2 regions of the Lentibacillus daqui genome follow, and region 2 is predicted to be linked to the other one. Evidence: a T-box and tRNA genes for the amino acid it is inferred to sense, from the RefSeq annotation. Region 2 holds a T-box; the other holds one or more tRNA genes.
The links. The T-box of region 2 lies ahead of tyrS (tyrosine--tRNA ligase). A T-box ahead of a tRNA ligase gene usually reads a tRNA of that ligase, here a tRNA-Tyr.
Positions count from the first base shown of each region.

Region 1: it has a tRNA-Tyr gene. The T-box ahead of tyrS (tyrosine--tRNA ligase) is inferred to sense a tRNA for this amino acid. The anticodon was not compared.

Region 1 is NZ_CP114176.1:2,906,108-2,914,166, forward strand. It holds gene O2S85_RS14640 (alpha/beta hydrolase) at 1-775, opposite strand, end outside; gene O2S85_RS14645 (hypothetical protein) at 953-1,516, shown strand; gene O2S85_RS14650 (class I SAM-dependent methyltransferase) at 1,562-2,359, opposite strand; tRNA gene O2S85_RS14655 (tRNA-Leu) at 3,172-3,253, opposite strand; tRNA gene O2S85_RS14660 (tRNA-Cys) at 3,263-3,336, opposite strand; tRNA gene O2S85_RS14665 (tRNA-Gly) at 3,351-3,425, opposite strand; tRNA gene O2S85_RS14670 (tRNA-Gln) at 3,430-3,504, opposite strand; tRNA gene O2S85_RS14675 (tRNA-His) at 3,524-3,599, opposite strand; tRNA gene O2S85_RS14680 (tRNA-Trp) at 3,613-3,686, opposite strand; tRNA gene O2S85_RS14685 (tRNA-Tyr) at 3,706-3,790, opposite strand; tRNA gene O2S85_RS14690 (tRNA-Phe) at 3,818-3,893, opposite strand; tRNA gene O2S85_RS14695 (tRNA-Asp) at 3,932-4,008, opposite strand; tRNA gene O2S85_RS14700 (tRNA-Met) at 4,015-4,091, opposite strand; tRNA gene O2S85_RS14705 (tRNA-Val) at 4,104-4,179, opposite strand; tRNA gene O2S85_RS14710 (tRNA-Glu) at 4,186-4,260, opposite strand; tRNA gene O2S85_RS14715 (tRNA-Ser) at 4,274-4,365, opposite strand; tRNA gene O2S85_RS14720 (tRNA-Asn) at 4,367-4,441, opposite strand; rRNA gene rrf (5S ribosomal RNA) at 4,455-4,570, opposite strand; rRNA gene O2S85_RS14730 (23S ribosomal RNA) at 4,731-7,650, opposite strand; rRNA gene O2S85_RS14735 (16S ribosomal RNA) at 7,803-8,059, opposite strand, start outside.
Region 2 is NZ_CP114176.1:1,409,109-1,417,167, forward strand. It holds gene O2S85_RS07100 (acetoin utilization AcuB family protein) at 1-124, opposite strand, end outside; gene O2S85_RS07105 (GNAT family N-acetyltransferase) at 124-777, opposite strand; gene O2S85_RS07110 (transglycosylase domain-containing protein) at 953-3,418, opposite strand; T-box leader at 3,621-3,843, shown strand; gene tyrS (tyrosine--tRNA ligase) at 3,912-5,183, shown strand; gene O2S85_RS07120 (hypothetical protein) at 5,335-5,577, shown strand; gene rpsD (30S ribosomal protein S4) at 5,803-6,405, opposite strand; gene O2S85_RS07130 (free L-methionine (R)-S-oxide reductase MsrC) at 6,767-7,255, opposite strand; gene refZ (forespore capture DNA-binding protein RefZ) at 7,372-7,980, shown strand.

The DNA.
Region 1 (8,059 bases), 1.5 Mb from region 2:
CCATATCTCTGAACTTTCTAGCATCAGGTAAAAAAACTTCATGTGTCCCTACGAATAACGTAATTTCCCCCAATCCATTCATCTTTCCATTGATTGGACTGAGTAAATAATTATTTCGGTCAGTGTTTCCTGCATACGCCTTCCCCATTTGAATCAAACCATAAATCCCCAACATTGGGTCTTTATGTTCTAATGCATAAGCATCTGGATTATTCATAGTAATATCAAGCCAAGGTGAAAGTAAAATGATATGTCTGGGTTGTGGTAACCCCTTTTCCAAGAACAATTGTGCTAACGCTAATGCAAATCCTCCTCCAGCAGAGTCACCCATCAAGATAATATTTTCCTTATCTGATATCCCTAAAATCCATTCATATAAGGGAAGGACTTTATCAAAAGACTCTTTATATTGATGATTGGGTGCTTTCGGATAAATTGGAACGTATATTTTAGCATTGGTTTCGTTCATTACTTTCCCAAGAAAATTCCAATGGTATACCGATGGTTGTTTGATATATCCTCCTCCATGTAAATAAAGTATTGATTTTTCTGAAGCAGTTTTTTCTTGATTAAAGATATAACATTCCATTCCATCATACTGCTGTTTTTTGATGTCAAACTTTCTCTGAATACATTTTGGTAAGACATAAGGTTTTTGATTTTTAATTTTCCTCGCCTCGAAAAATTCAGAGTAGCGTTTTTCATCGGTAAAGCTATCTTTATTACTCAGCCGGGTGAGTAAACGTTCCACAATCCAGCTCTGAATACTTCTCATATTGGTTTCCCCCTCGTTGCATTAGCTTTTGTCTCCACTCTCCATTTTCACCCAAATAAACCAATGTTTCGAATGTTTTTTTGCACTAGACTTTTAAAATTGATTATAGTATATTGTAAAATCCAATGCTAAATTATTGGATTATGCCCAAAGAAAGAACCACTATACCCATTAACAGTGGTTCAGAAGGATTTAAAGCAGGCAAGCAATGAAGTGACACAGGCAGAAAGAATGCTTGGACATTCCGTCGTATATGCATCAGGCGCAGATGTCTCTGTTAAATTACTGACACGGGTAGATCAAAATATTGGATGGGGAGTAGAGCGTGCGGCTACAGAAGAACGAATCACAACCATCATAGCGGGATGGGATGGCGTAATTGAAGGTAATCAAAAGGTTTTCGGGAAAGTGATTGATAATTTCCTTGAACATACCTACCAACGTTCGCTCATAGCAAATATCCATCATCCGTTAAATACGATGGAACGCGTAATGCTTATTTTACCAAATAATATTCTGCACAAACCAGGCTTTGAAGATTCAATATCCATTATTAAAGGTATTGCTTCCCAACTTGGTACCAAAATTAAAGGCCTTGTCATTCGTGATAAGATCGATGCCTATGAAAGAAGCTCCCTATACCACGCCACGGGGATTCACGATCTAAAAGGTGGAAGCATGCTTGATATTGTCTCCGGAGTTATTGTTCCTTTTTTGATATATATCCTTTTACAAATTTAATCATATAATGCATTAAAAAATAACTAAGGATAACTAAGAGTCGAATTAGTTATTTTTTATTGCTATTTTAACTGAAATATCTATTTGTTCTTTAAAAATACCGGAATTATCAAGCTTCAATAATTCTTCTTTTAAATGCTCTTCAAATAATTTGGAGTTTGCCCCTAAAAATTGTTTACTACCATAGGAAGTTGAATAAAGATTGCCAATAATCGAATCCAATGTCCAAACATGATCATAAGCGGGTATTTCATGAATTTCCAAGTCAAATTTTGAATTTGCTACAATTTCTTGATGACTAACTATAGGATGGGTGTAAGTAGTGTTACCTGCCCTTCTTTCATTTCCATACCATTGTTTAACAACTTCCTCAACTTTCCTTTGCCAGAGTAAGGGCTCTTTATTTGGAGTATAACTATCGATGATTGCTATTCCTCCACCAAAACTAATCATATCATATAAAATATCAAGAACCTTTTCTCTGTCCATCCAGTGGAACGCTTTTGCAATTGTTACAAAACTAAAAGTATTATCGAAATTTCTTTTGTAACAATCAATATCGCCAATAAACCATTCCATATTTTCCACTCTAACATCCTTGCTAAGACGCTTTGATTCCTCAATCATTTCGGGCTCTGTATCTATCCCAACGATTTTTTCAAACCAATCAGAGAACCTGAATGCCAATTGACTAGTTCCACAACCCAAATCAAGCATATGACCTTTGCCGTTTAAAGAGAATTTAGTGATTAAAAACCTAATAAGCGATGATGGATAAATTGGTCTATAACGCGAATAATACCAAGATGTTCCTTTAAACAAATCTTTCCCATAATCCTTCATTGAATTCTGCCCTCCTCCCATAAACAAAAAAGAAGTTCTTTAATGTTCTAATTCTCATTTTGAGATTTACTAAAGGCGAAAATACTCTATGTTTATCCATTACATTGCATCATCACTAAATAGATTAACACCATTGCGCAAAAAACAACGGATTGATTTCCCAGCCATTTATGTAATCGCTTTATAGCTATGGGAAATCGGGGGACAACCATGTGTCAGTTTCTTGTATGTTTGTTAGTTTTTTATCTTCTTTGAGATTGGTTTGAATGGCCTGATATAAGAGTGAAATTTCCTTCCTATAATTAAAAATCCATCAATCTCACTCACTACTCACTTCAACTGCACCAATTTCGGTAATTTCTTGACCTAATAATTTGCCTTTACGAAAAACGGGATTCCATTCCAAATCAAATACGATAAATTTCATTTGATCACCCAATCTATTGCCAACATCATTTTATTTTATATTAACGGAATTCCCGCTCCACAGCAAAGAAGTATTTATATAAAAAACCACAGATTTATCCTTTTATGAGAGATCTGTTAATAAGCGCGGCGGTTTACCAAGGCAATCCCCTTTGGCAATCATCAACAAATAAAGAAAAAGTAGTTTTAAAATCAATATCTTTTACACCTTTTGTTGTATTAAAATTGATAATTCGTTTGTACGTCTTGCCATTTTTTATTTCTTCTTGTTTAATGACAGGAACATACACGATTTTTTTCTAAGAATCGTATTGGAGATAAATAAAAACGCTTCTTACGATGTGTAAGAAACGTTGATTTCGCTGCATTGGCAAGCAGCGTATTGATACCGGTGGTCGGGATCGAACCGACACTCCTTACGGAACACGATTTTGAGTCGTGCGCGTCTGCCAATTCCGCCACACCGGCATGTGCGTTTGGAGGCGGCAACCGGATTTGAACCGGTGATAAAGGTTTTGCAGACCTCTGCCTTACCACTTGGCTATGCCGCCAATATTAAAACTAATGGAGCGGAAGACGGGATTCGAACCCGCGACCCCCACCTTGGCAAGGTGGTGTTCTACCACTGAACTACTTCCGCAAAATGGCTGGGCTACCAGGATTCGAACCTGGGAATGACGGGATCAAAACCCGCTGCCTTACCGCTTGGCTATAGCCCAACAAAATTATTGATAAGAATGGGGCGATCGGTGGGGATCGAACCCACGAGTGCCGGAGCCACAATCCGGTGCGTTAACCACTTCGCCACGACCGCCATGGTATCAACATGGCAGGGGTAGTAGGAATCGAACCCACATCAAAGGTTTTGGAGACCTTCGTTTTACCATTAAACTATACCCCTATTAATTTATAACAAGAAATGGTGGAGGGGGAGAGATTCGAACTCCCGAACCCTGAGGGAGCGGATTTACAGTCCGCCGCGTTTAGCCACTTCGCTACCCCTCCATATGAACACAATTAAAAGCATAAAGATGGTGGCTCGGGACGGAATCGAACCGCCGACACAAGGATTTTCAGTCCTTTGCTCTACCGACTGAGCTACCGAGCCTTTATGTATTTTTTAGGTGTATTAACACTTGATTTAGGTGGCGGTCTGGACGGGACTCGAACCCGCGACCTCCTGCGTGACAGGCAGGCATTCTAACCAGCTGAACTACCAGACCGTTATTTGGTTGCGGGGGCAGGATTTGAACCTACGACCTTTGGGTTATGAGCCCAACGAGCTACCAGACTGCTCCACCCCGCGATATGAAATTTATGGTGGAGGATGCAGGGCTCGAACCTGCGACCCCCTGCTTGTAAGGCAGGTGCTCTCCCAGCTGAGCTAATCCTCCAATAAGTGGTGACCCGTACGGGATTCGAACCCGTGTTACCGCCGTGAAAGGGCGGTGTCTTAACCACTTGACCAACGGGCCAATATGTTAAAAGTGGCGGAGAGCGAGGGATTCGAACCCTCGAGGCCGCGGTTGCGGCCTACACGATTTCCAATCGTGCTCCTTCGGCCACTCGGACAGCTCTCCATGGCTCCACAGGCAGGATTCGAACCTGCGACCGATCGGTTAACAGCCGATAGCTCTACCACTGAGCTACTGTGGAATGGAATCAATAAGCCTGGCGGCGTCCTACTCTTGCAGGGGCAAAGCCCCAACTACCATCGGCGCTGGAGAGCTTAACTGCTGTGTTCGGCATGGGAACAGGTGTGACCTCTCCGCTATGGCTACCAGACAAATGAATAATACATCCAAGTGAACATCTAAAAACAAAGTGACAAACAATATTATACATGTTTTTCATAAATAGTCAAGAGAAAAACATCGAAATATGTAAAAGGTATTTATACCTTAAAAACTAAATAAGAGAAGATAGTATCAACGAATCAAACAATATAGATAAGTCCTCGATCGATTAGTATCCGTCAGCTCCACGTGTCACCACGCTTCCACCTCGGACCTATCAACCTCATCGTCTCTGAGGGATCTTACTCACTCGAAGTGATGGGAAGTCTTATCTTGAGGGAGGCTTCATGCTTAGATGCTTTCAGCACTTATCCTTGCCACACGTAGCTACCCAGCTATGCTCCTGGCGGAACAACTGGTACACCAGCGGTGTGTCCATCCCGGTCCTCTCGTACTAAGGACAGCTCCTCTCAGACTTCCAACGCCCACGACGGATAGGGACCGAACTGTCTCACGACGTTCTGAACCCAGCTCGCGTACCGCTTTAATGGGCGAACAGCCCAACCCTTGGGACCGACTACAGCCCCAGGATGCGATGAGCCGACATCGAGGTGCCAAACCTCCCCGTCGATGTGAACTCTTGGGGGAGATAAGCCTGTTATCCCCGGGGTAGCTTTTATCCGTTGAGCGATGGCCCTTCCATGCGGAACCACCGGATCACTAAGCCCGACTTTCGTCCCTGCTCGACTTGTAGGTCTCGCAGTCAAGCTCCCTTGTGCCTTTACACTCTGCGAATGATTTCCAACCATTCTGAGGGAACCTTTGGGCGCCTCCGTTACCTTTTAGGAGGCGACCGCCCCAGTCAAACTGCCCGCCTGACACTGTCTCCGAACCGGATCACGGTTCTGGGTTAGAATGTCCGTACAACCAGGGTGGTATCCCACGGGTGCCTCCACCGAAGCTGGCGCTCCGGTTTCGATGGCTCCCACCTATCCTGTACAAGCTGTACCAACATGCAATATCAGGCTACAGTAAAGCTCCACGGGGTCTTTCCGTCCTGTCGCGGGTAATGCGCATCTTCACGCATCGTATAATTTCACCGGGTCTCTCGTTGAGACAGTGCCCAAGTCGTTGCACCTTTCGTGCGGGTCGGAACTTACCCGACAAGGAATTTCGCTACCTTAGGACCGTTATAGTTACGGCCGCCGTTTACTGGGGCTTCGGTTCAACGCTTCGCTCCTGTGAGCTAACGTTTCCCCTTAACCTTCCAGCACCGGGCAGGTGTCAGCCCCTATACTTCGCCTTTCGGCTTCGCAGAGACCTGTGTTTTTGCTAAACAGTCGCTTGGGCCTATTCACTGCGGCTTCTCATGCAAGAAGCACCCCTTCTCCCGAAGTTACGGGGTCATTTTGCCGAGTTCCTTAACGAGAGTTCTCCCGATCACCTTAGGATTCTCTCCTCGCCTACCTGTGTCGGTTTGCGGTACGGGCACCTGTGACCTCGCTAGAGGTTTTTCTTGGCAGTGTGAAATCGGGAACTTCGTGACCATTTTCACTCCCCATCACAGCTTGCGATTGCTGGACGGATTTGCCTATCCAACTCGCTTACTGCTTGGGCGCACTCATCCATCGGTGCGCTTTCCCTATCCTTCTGCGTCTCCCCATTGCTCAAACGGTCATGAGGTGGTACAGGAATATCTGCCTGTTGTCCATCGCCTACGCCTGTCGGCCTCGGCTTAGGTCCCGACTAACCCTGAGAGGACGAGCCTTCCTCAGGAAACCTTAGGCATTCGGTGAAAGAGATTCTCACTCTTTTTTCGCTACTCATACCGGCATTCTCACTTCAAAGCGCTCCACCAGTCCTCACGGTCTGACTTCACAGCACTTCGAACGCTCTCCTACCATTGTTCTTTCAGAACAATCCGCAGCTTCGGTGATACGTTTAGCCCCGGTACATTTTCGGCGCAGCGTCACTCGACCAGTGAGCTATTACGCACTCTTTAAATGATGGCTGCTTCTAAGCCAACATCCTGGTTGTCTAAGCAACGCCACATCCTTTTCCACTTAACGTATACTTTGGGACCTTAGCTGGCGGTCTGGGCTGTTTCCCTTTCGACTATGAACCTTATCACCCATAGTCTGACTCCCAAGATCAAGTAGCTGGCATTCGGAGTTTGACTGAATTCGGTAACCCGGTGAGGGCCCCTCGTCCAATCAGTGCTCTACCTCCAGTACTTCCTTTTCTTGAGGCTAGCCCTAAAGCTATTTCGGAGAGAACCAGCTATCTCCGTGTTCGATTGGCATTTCACCCCTACCCACACCTCATCCCCGCATTTTTCAACATACGTGGGTTCGGGCCTCCAGTCAGTGTTACCTGACCTTCACCCTGGACATGGGTAGATCACACGGTTTCGGGTCTACGACCGTATACTACAAACGCCCTGTTCAGACTCGCTTTCGCTACGGCTCCGTGTCTTCCACTTAACCTTGCATACGATCGTAACTCGCCGGTCCATTCTACAAAAGGTACGCCGTCACCCATTAACGGGCTTCGACTACTTGTAAGCACACGGTTTCAGGTTCTCTTTCACTCCCCTCCCGGGGTGCTTTTCACCTTTCCCTCACGGTACTGGTTCACTATCGGTCACTAGGGAGTATTTAGCCTTGGGAGATGGTCCTCCCGGATTCCGACGGAATTCCACGTGTTCCGCCGTACTCAGGATCCACTCCGGAGGAAATTCTCTTTCGATTACAGGGCTCTTACCCGCTATGGCTAATCGTTCCAGATCGATTCATCTAAAGAATTTCTTGGTAACTCCATTGGAGTGTCCTACAACCCCAACAGGCAAGCCTGTTGGTTTGGGCTGTTTCCGTTTCGCTCGCCGCTACTTGGGAAATCGCGTTTGCTTTCTCTTCCTCCGGGTACTGAGATGTTTCAGTTCCCCGGGTCTGCCTCACCTACCCTATGTATTCAGATAGGTGTACTGCTCCATTACGAGCAGCGGGTTCCCCCATTCGGAAATCCCCGGATCAGTCTACTTACGACTCCCCGAGGCATATCGGTGTTAGTCCCGTCCTTCATCGGCTCCTAGTGCCAAGGCATCCACCGTGCGCTCTTTTTCACTTAACTATATTTAAGAACTTTAAAAGTTGATGTCGTTGTTTGTCTTGCTCTTATTTAGTTTTCAAGGTACAAATAGAGAGATTTACTCTCTCAAAACTGAACCAAACAACCGAGTATGTCTTAGGAATAAACTTCCCGTTCCGTAATATAATCCTTAGAAAGGAGGTGATCCAGCCGCACCTTCCGATACGGCTACCTTGTTACGACTTCACCCCAATCATTGGCCCCACCTTCGGCGGCTGGCTCCAAAAGGTTACCTCACCGACTTCGGGTGTTGCCAACTCTCGTGGTGTGACGGGCGGTGTGTACAAGGCCCGGGAACGTATTCACCGCGGCATGCTGATCCGCGATTACTAGCGATTCCGGCTTCATGCAGGCGAGTTGCAGCCTGCAATCCGAACTGAGAATGGTTTTA
Region 2 (8,059 bases):
TTTTTTCGTTGGTGATCGGAATATGGCGTATATGGTATTGTTGTAATAGCTGTAAAGCTTCGGCAATAGTTGCATCTGGTGGCAGTGTTTGTATATTTTTCGTCATAATACTTTCGACAAGCATTAAAATCCTCCTCTCATTGTACGGTGTTGATGGCGTTGTAAAAAACGTAATGTATCAAATCGGGCAATTGATTCCTCTGGTACATATTTACCAATCCGAACCATTAAACAGTTGGCCGGGTGCGAGATAATCTCAGGATCATCTGTTGGTGCAGGGGAAAGTCCACCGGCTGCCATCATTTTTTCCATAATGTTGCGATATCCCCAGACACTTAGTTTCGTGCCATCCAAATCCCAATGCCAATAATACTCGGTTGAGATAATAATATAATTTTCCATATAATCGTCCATCATGGAAACCTCCAGTAAACTGGAAGCGATTTTTGCTCCACGATATTTTGGGATAACCTCAATTGCCCCCAGCTCAATGAGGTCATCCATATTAAATGTTGACCACCGTTCCAATGGATCAGGATGCAGATAAGTGACATAACCAATAATTGTATCTTCCGTCCTGGCAATGATCAGTCTGCCCTCCAGAAAATCGGCAATCTCCAATATAGCTGCAAATTGTTTATCGGCAGGACGAAATGCGGTTAAATCATTATGAAATTGGTATTTCTTCAATTCTGTTGATGGAAGCGGTCCTTCAATTGTAATCATCCCGTGCGGTGTATCCTTTGTTATGGCATGATATACCTTTGTATGATTCATTTACTCACCACCTTTTTATTGTTTTAAAGAATGCTATAGTTCCAGTATACAGGATTGTTTTATGAATTTTTAGCAAAGTGATCAATGTTTTGACAGATTTGCCGATGCATTTGTCAAAATTGTTACAATGGGGTAGTACAAAAAAAGAATGGGAGGAATGTCCACCCACTCTTTTTTAATCATCATTGTTCTTTTCTTTATTACCGTTTTTACTGCTCGTACCGTGGGTACCAATTTTCTCCCATTTTTCCCGATTTGTCCTTGGATACAAAATAGATAAATCGTTATACACGTCATAACCGTTTCGCTTTAAAAATTCCGGATTAAAGGCAATTCCTCCGCGACTACTGATTAAACTATCATCTGTTTGGCTGGGTACATATTTAGCGTTGTAGATATCCGAATTAACCAGACCGGCTTTTTCGCATGCATCCGATGGCAACATACCGGATGGTTCACAATAACTTTTGGATACAATGTTATTTGGCTTTTTAAAATGGTTTTGTGGTGTAACTAAATCTGGATTAATCTCCGCTGCTTTATTGACAAGCTTTGCCCACAACTTGACATTACGATCACTGTAGCCAAGGGAACAGCCACTGCACTTCAGGCTCTTTGGATGATCATAACCCATCCATGTTCCAAATGTTACATTCGGATTTGTCGCAACAAACCAGGTATCCTCCCAGTTTTGCGATGTACCTGTTTTACCTGCCCAATCTACACCGGGGTTTGCTAATTGGGAATTTAAGTAGGTTGCTGTACCATTTTTAATGACCCCACGCATGAGATCAAGTGTCAGATAGTTTGTTTGCGGTGAAAATACTTTTGTTGGCTTGCTTTTTTTATGTTTATAAATGACATCCCCATCCTTGGTAGTAATGCTATCAATCATATAGGCATCGACAAACTTGCCGTTATTGCCAAATGTTGTATAAGCATTGATATTTTCCTCGATACTAATCCCATCTGTTGGCTGGCCAAGTGCCAATGATTCATATTCGTGATCCCCATCTGTCAAGGTGGTGATTCCCATTTTTTCCAAATATTCACTGGCAGGATCGTCACCAATAATTTTTTGGTAAATTTTCACTGCTGGTATATTATGAGATTGTGCCAATGCTTGACGTGCCGATACGATTCCGTGGTAACCACCTGCATAGTTATTCGGACTGTAACTACCGGACATTTTATAATCCAAAATTGGCGTACCAGGCTGGATAACTCCTTTTTCCATTGCCGGGCCATATACAAGTAATGGTTTCATGGTACTTCCATTTGGCCTTTTAGCTGCTTTGGTTATGTGATTGACTTGGCTATTATCGTAGTCCCGGCCGCCAACGAAACTAATGATTCGGCCAGTTTTATTTTCGATTAACATTCCGCCTACCTGTACTGGTTCCATGATTTGAACTTCTTCGCCATTTTCATCTGTGACGGTTTCCGGTTTGTCCGGTCCATAGGTATCATATTCCTTAACGATTTTTTGGAAGGCATCGTACGTTTTTTTATCAATCGTCGAATGGACTTCATATCCTTTTTGTCGTAAATCGCGGTCAGCCAAAATCATATATTCTTTACGCAGCTTTTTGTCCTTTTGCAGATCCTTGTTTGTGTAACCATCTGACTTGGCTAATTTTTTGGCAATGATTTTTTTTGCTCGTGTCTCAATTTCTACAGTTAAATAAGGATACTTTTCCAGCGATGATTTTTTTGCCTTGGTAAAGTCAGCTGTGATGTCATAATCGATCGCTTTTTCATATTCCTTCTTGGAAATATATTTTTCTTCATACATCCGTTTTAACACTGATTTCATCCGTTTGATTCCAGGCTGTAAGTGTTCCTTCTTTTTTTTCTTCCCATTCGTTAAAAATGGTGTGTAGTAGGAAGGACTTTGTGGCAGCCCGGCTAAATAAGCAGATTGCGGTAAGTTCAGATCTTTGGCATCGATGCCGAAAACCCCCTGTGCAGCCGTTTGAATTCCTGCAATCGTTTGACCGGATGCATCCCTGCCATAGGGAATGATATTTAAATAGGCTTCAAGAATTTGGTCTTTAGTAAAGAAACGCTCCAGGCGCAATGATAATAATATTTCTTTTGCTTTTCGTTCAAATGATACTTCGTTTGTTAATATTTGGTTCTTAATTAGTTGCTGGGTTAACGTGCTGCCACCCGTCTTCACATCGGAATTGGTTGCCTCTTGAACAAGTGCCCGGACTATCGCTTTTGGAACAACCCCTTTATGCTGTTTAAAATTCTCGTCTTCTGTCGCGATAACAGCATTTATTAGTGCATCGGAGACATCTTTTAAATCTACCTCATCCCTATGTATATCTGATTGGATCTCGCCAATATATTTGTTATCGGCAAAGTAAAGTCTGGATGTTTCCTCATAGTTGTTAATATCTTTTTCCATACTTGCATGGCTGCGAATTGGTTCATCTTTCACGAGCGAGGCAAAATATCCTGCGCCAATCCCGAAAGCAAAGAAACCGCCTATTATCCCAACAATAATAAAAAACAAGATAACATTCCAAACAACATCATATGTAACGCGGGAGGATCGTTGGAGCTTTCCCGTCCTCCAATACTCTTTGAATTTTTGATTGTATTTTTGAAGCAATTGTTTGAATTGGTTCACAATATGACCTCCTAAATTTCATTATAGCATAGGTGTATTTTAAGTAGAATAAAGAATAATAGATTTTTCGTAAACACTTATGTTTTTGTGGTAAAATATGAAGTACAAGGGTAACACGAAATATTACAGGATTAAACCAACATGAAAGATCAAATAGTTGCAATTTACCTGCTGATATGATAAAAGTAAATAATAATATATGTATAAAGCTAGGAAAGATCGCAGTAGTGAGGCAAATCCCTGTTTAAGCGAGCCAGTGGTGGTGGGAACTGGTATATATTTGCCAAACGAATTACAATCTGGAGCTTTTTTCCGGTGGATCCTGGTATCCACCTGGAAAACGGTGTATCCATCGTTAACAACCCCAAAGTGGTGCATTTTGTGCAACAAGGGTGGTACCGCGAGTCAAGAGTCTCGTCCCTTATTTTCTAAGGGATGGGATTTTTTTATTTATTCAAAGATCAATATGCACAAAGGAGAATCGATAAATACGATGAATATTTTGGATGATTTACAAAATCGAGGACTCATTCAACAAACAACCGATTTTGAAGGGTTGCAAGACTATTTACAAAACAATCAAGTAACATTATATGCTGGCTTTGACCCAACGGCAGACAGTCTGCACATTGGTCATTTGGTTCCCATCCTGATGTTGAAACGATTTCAGGAAGCAGGGCACAGACCCATAGCTTTAATCGGTGGTGGAACCGGGATGATTGGTGATCCAAGTGGTCGTTCAACTGAGCGCTCATTAAATGAGGCCGCGGTTGTCAAAGGATTTAGCGACCGTATTAAACAGCAATTGGCTCATATCCTTGAGTTTGATCATGGTGATAATGCAGCAGTTGCCCGAAACAATCATGATTGGCTGGCGAGTATGACAGTGATTGATTTCTTACGTGATGCCGGGAAACATTTTGGCATTAATTATATGCTTGCCAAAGAATCGGTTTCAGCGCGAATTGAACAAGGAATATCGTATACAGAATTCAGTTACATGATTTTACAATCGTTGGATTTTCTTAAATTATACGAGCAAGAGGATTGTCGCCTGCAAATTGGTGGCAGTGATCAATGGGGTAATATTACAGCGGGAATGGAATTAATCCGCCGGACAAATGGACAAGCAGATGAGGAGATAAACGTTTTTGGGTTGACAGTACCGCTTATTACGAAAGCGGATGGTACCAAGTTTGGAAAAACGGCGGGTGGAGCGATATGGCTTGATCCGGAAAAAACAACCCCATATGAATTTTATCAGTTCTGGATTAATACCGATGATCGTGATGTCATCAAGTTTTTACAATACTTTACCTTTTTGCAGCAAGATGAGATTGAGCAATTGCAACAGGAGGTTCAGCACCATCCGGAAAATCGTGTAGCACAAAAACGACTGGCTGAAGAAGTCACGAGGATGGTACACAGCCAGGAAGCTCTGGAACAGGCGCAAAAAATCTCAGCATCCTTATTCAGTGGGGATTTAAAACAACTGTCTGCAAAGGATATTGAACAAGGATTCAAAGATGTACCAACATATGATATGGAGAAAGAGGACATCGGGTTAATTGACTTGTTGGTAAATGCATCTATTTCTTCGTCTAAACGGCAGGCAAGGGAAGACATCAAGAATGGTGCGATCTATATTAATGGCGAGCGAAACCAGGATATGCAATACACACTTACTGCGGACGATCGGATTGAGGATACGTTTACGATCATTCGAAGAGGGAAGAAAAAGTACTTTTTGGTTCAGTATCAGTAAAATGGACCTTTATCATTGAATGTAGTTCAGACGCTTTTGTATCACCATTGCCGGTTATATTGAGGTTGGTCTTAACATGATAACAGATTCTGAACTAACAATTACTTGATGAAAAGGATATTGACTAATTTGTTATTTAGAGGTGGTTTTTATGTTATACAGAGCTTTTAATTTTGGACTTTCCTTGACTATAGCTGGTTTTGTAATGATATTTTTTGCAAGAATGATATCGGATGCTGCTCTTTCAGGTGTGGAAACGGATATAGATGATTTTTTTGGTATTTTTGATAGTAGCACGTATCTTATCCCTTTTTCATTTTTAATTATTGGCTTGCCCTTTGTCATTATCATTCCATTAATTTGGCTTTATAAATGGAGTAATAAACGCACATAGTGCCATGAATTTATCACGCATTAATGGGCTCCCCCAACCTCTATCAGTGAGAGTAACTAAAAACAGGGAGTGGGGGGTTACAAACCGCTAATGCATGATTTAATAAAAGCGGGTATCCATAATGGGGTACCCGCTTGATTCATGAAAACTATATTTTTATATTGAATGATAAAAACCCCCTGGGATGCAATGTGCCCAAGGGGGAAAGCTTCTGAGTCCAAATGCTTAACGAGAGTAGAACTCAACGATTAACGCTTCATTGATTTCTGCTGGAAGCTCGGAACGTTCCGGATAACGGGAATACGTACCTTCCAATTTATCTTCATCAAAGGTTAGATATTCCGGTACAAAGTTATTTACTTCGATGGCTTCTTTTACGATGTCGAGGTTACGTGAACGTTCACGTAAGCCGATAACTTGACCTGGTTTTAGACGGTATGATGGGATATCCACACGTTTACCATCGACTGTAACATGACCATGGTTTACCAGCTGACGTGCCTGACTGCGTGTACGAGCTAAACCAAGGCGGAATACAATGTTGTCCAAGCGGGATTCAAGTAATATCATGAAGTTTTCACCATGGACACCTTTCATTTTACCAGCCTGGTTGAATGTATTTTTAAATTGACGCTCATTCAAGCCGTACAGGAAGCGAAGTTTTTGCTTCTCTTGCTGTTGCAAGCCATATTCGGAAACTTTCTTGCGTTGGTTCGGGCCATGTTGCCCAGGAGCGTAAGGGCGTTTATCCAATTCCTTACCAGTTCCAGTTAATGAAATGCCAAGACGACGGGATTTTTTCCATACAGATCCAGTAAATCGTGCCATTAGACATTTCCTCCTTTATATAAATTTTGCATAAAAATAAAAACCGTGTTCCTCCGCCTGCTCATTTTGTTTTCATGTACCATCGCTCCAGCAGCAGAGAGTTACACGATACACCTTTTAGGGGATATATCCCAAAGGAACAAAATGATAACATACGTGGTTCACATAGGCCGCTTTTATTTTACACAAAGCATAGTATATAAGTTTAATCGGTCAAAGTCAATGATTTTCTATTAATTATTTCCTGATAGGAAGGTATTTAAACAATGTACAGGTGGTTATTTAAAAAAGGGAGGAAATAATCCGAGTATTTTAAAAGTAGAATAACTGCAGCTTTATGGAAAGGCTGCAGTTATTGCTTTTATTTCACACTTAAAAATTCCTCTACTATCCTGGCAAATTTTTCAATATATTGTTCGTCTGTTTCGTCAAAACGGTGGGGGATTGGACTGTCAATATCAAGTACCCCATATGGTGCATCATCAATAATCAAGGGTACAACAATCTCCGACCTGCTGGCACTATCACAAGCGATATGTCCAGGGAATTGATTGACATCGGCAACACGCTGGGTGGTACGTTCTTTTAATGCAGTTCCACAAACACCTTTGCCATATGGAATCCGGATACAGGCAGGCAGTCCTTGAAATGGCCCAAGAACCAGTTCATCTTCCTTCCAAAGATAGAATCCGACCCAATTGACATCAGTTAAAAATTGGTTTAACAAAGCGGATGCGTTAGCCATGATTGCGATTGGATCTGTTTCTCCCTCTGATAATGCCTGCAGTTGTTTGAGTACTAATTCGTAATCTTCTTGTTTACTTCCGGAATAAGTTTGTGCTTGAAACATAGGTCATTTTCCTTTCCTCAATAGGTATATTCGACATTATTCAGCGGGAAATGTCGAGAAGAAATTGCAGGATATTCGTTCACTTTGTCGTAAATAGGAAATAAGGAGATGAGTACATGAGTACATTGAAAAATAATCCCTCAAAACAAAAAGTTATGGATGCTGCTTCTTCCTTGTTTTTTCAAAAGGGGTTTCACGGTACTTCAGTTCGGGATATTGCTGATAAGGCCTGTGTTAACGTATCACTCATAAGTTATTATTTTAAAAGTAAACAAGGTCTCCTGGAACATGGAGTAACAACATACTATGAATTATACCTTCAGTTGATAGAAGAAACGTTACAGGCATCCGAGAACGATTCTGCAATAACCAGATTGAAAAAACTTATTGAAACCATTATACAGTATCGGCAAAAGAATCATCAATTTTCTTGTTTTATTTTACGTGAACTCTCTCTTGACTCCGTATTTGTCAGAGAAATGGCGGTTACGTACATCGCTAAAGAAAATCACTATATAAGCAATACCTTCTATTCGATATTGAACAAAAAGCAAAAACCGGATCAGCAATTTTTATTAATGCAGTTAAAGGGAATGCTGATCACTCCGTACGTTTTACAAAACGAATGGAAAAATCAAGTCGTTGGCGAATTCTCACATACCGCGTTTGTCAGAAAATATGTACGAATCATCCACGATTGGCTGGATTATATTGTACAGGATTAAAAACAGAGGATAAAATGAACAAGCCATGTTCTTTTTCCTGCTTTTCAAGAAAAAATTTGTCAAATCATTAATTTATTTG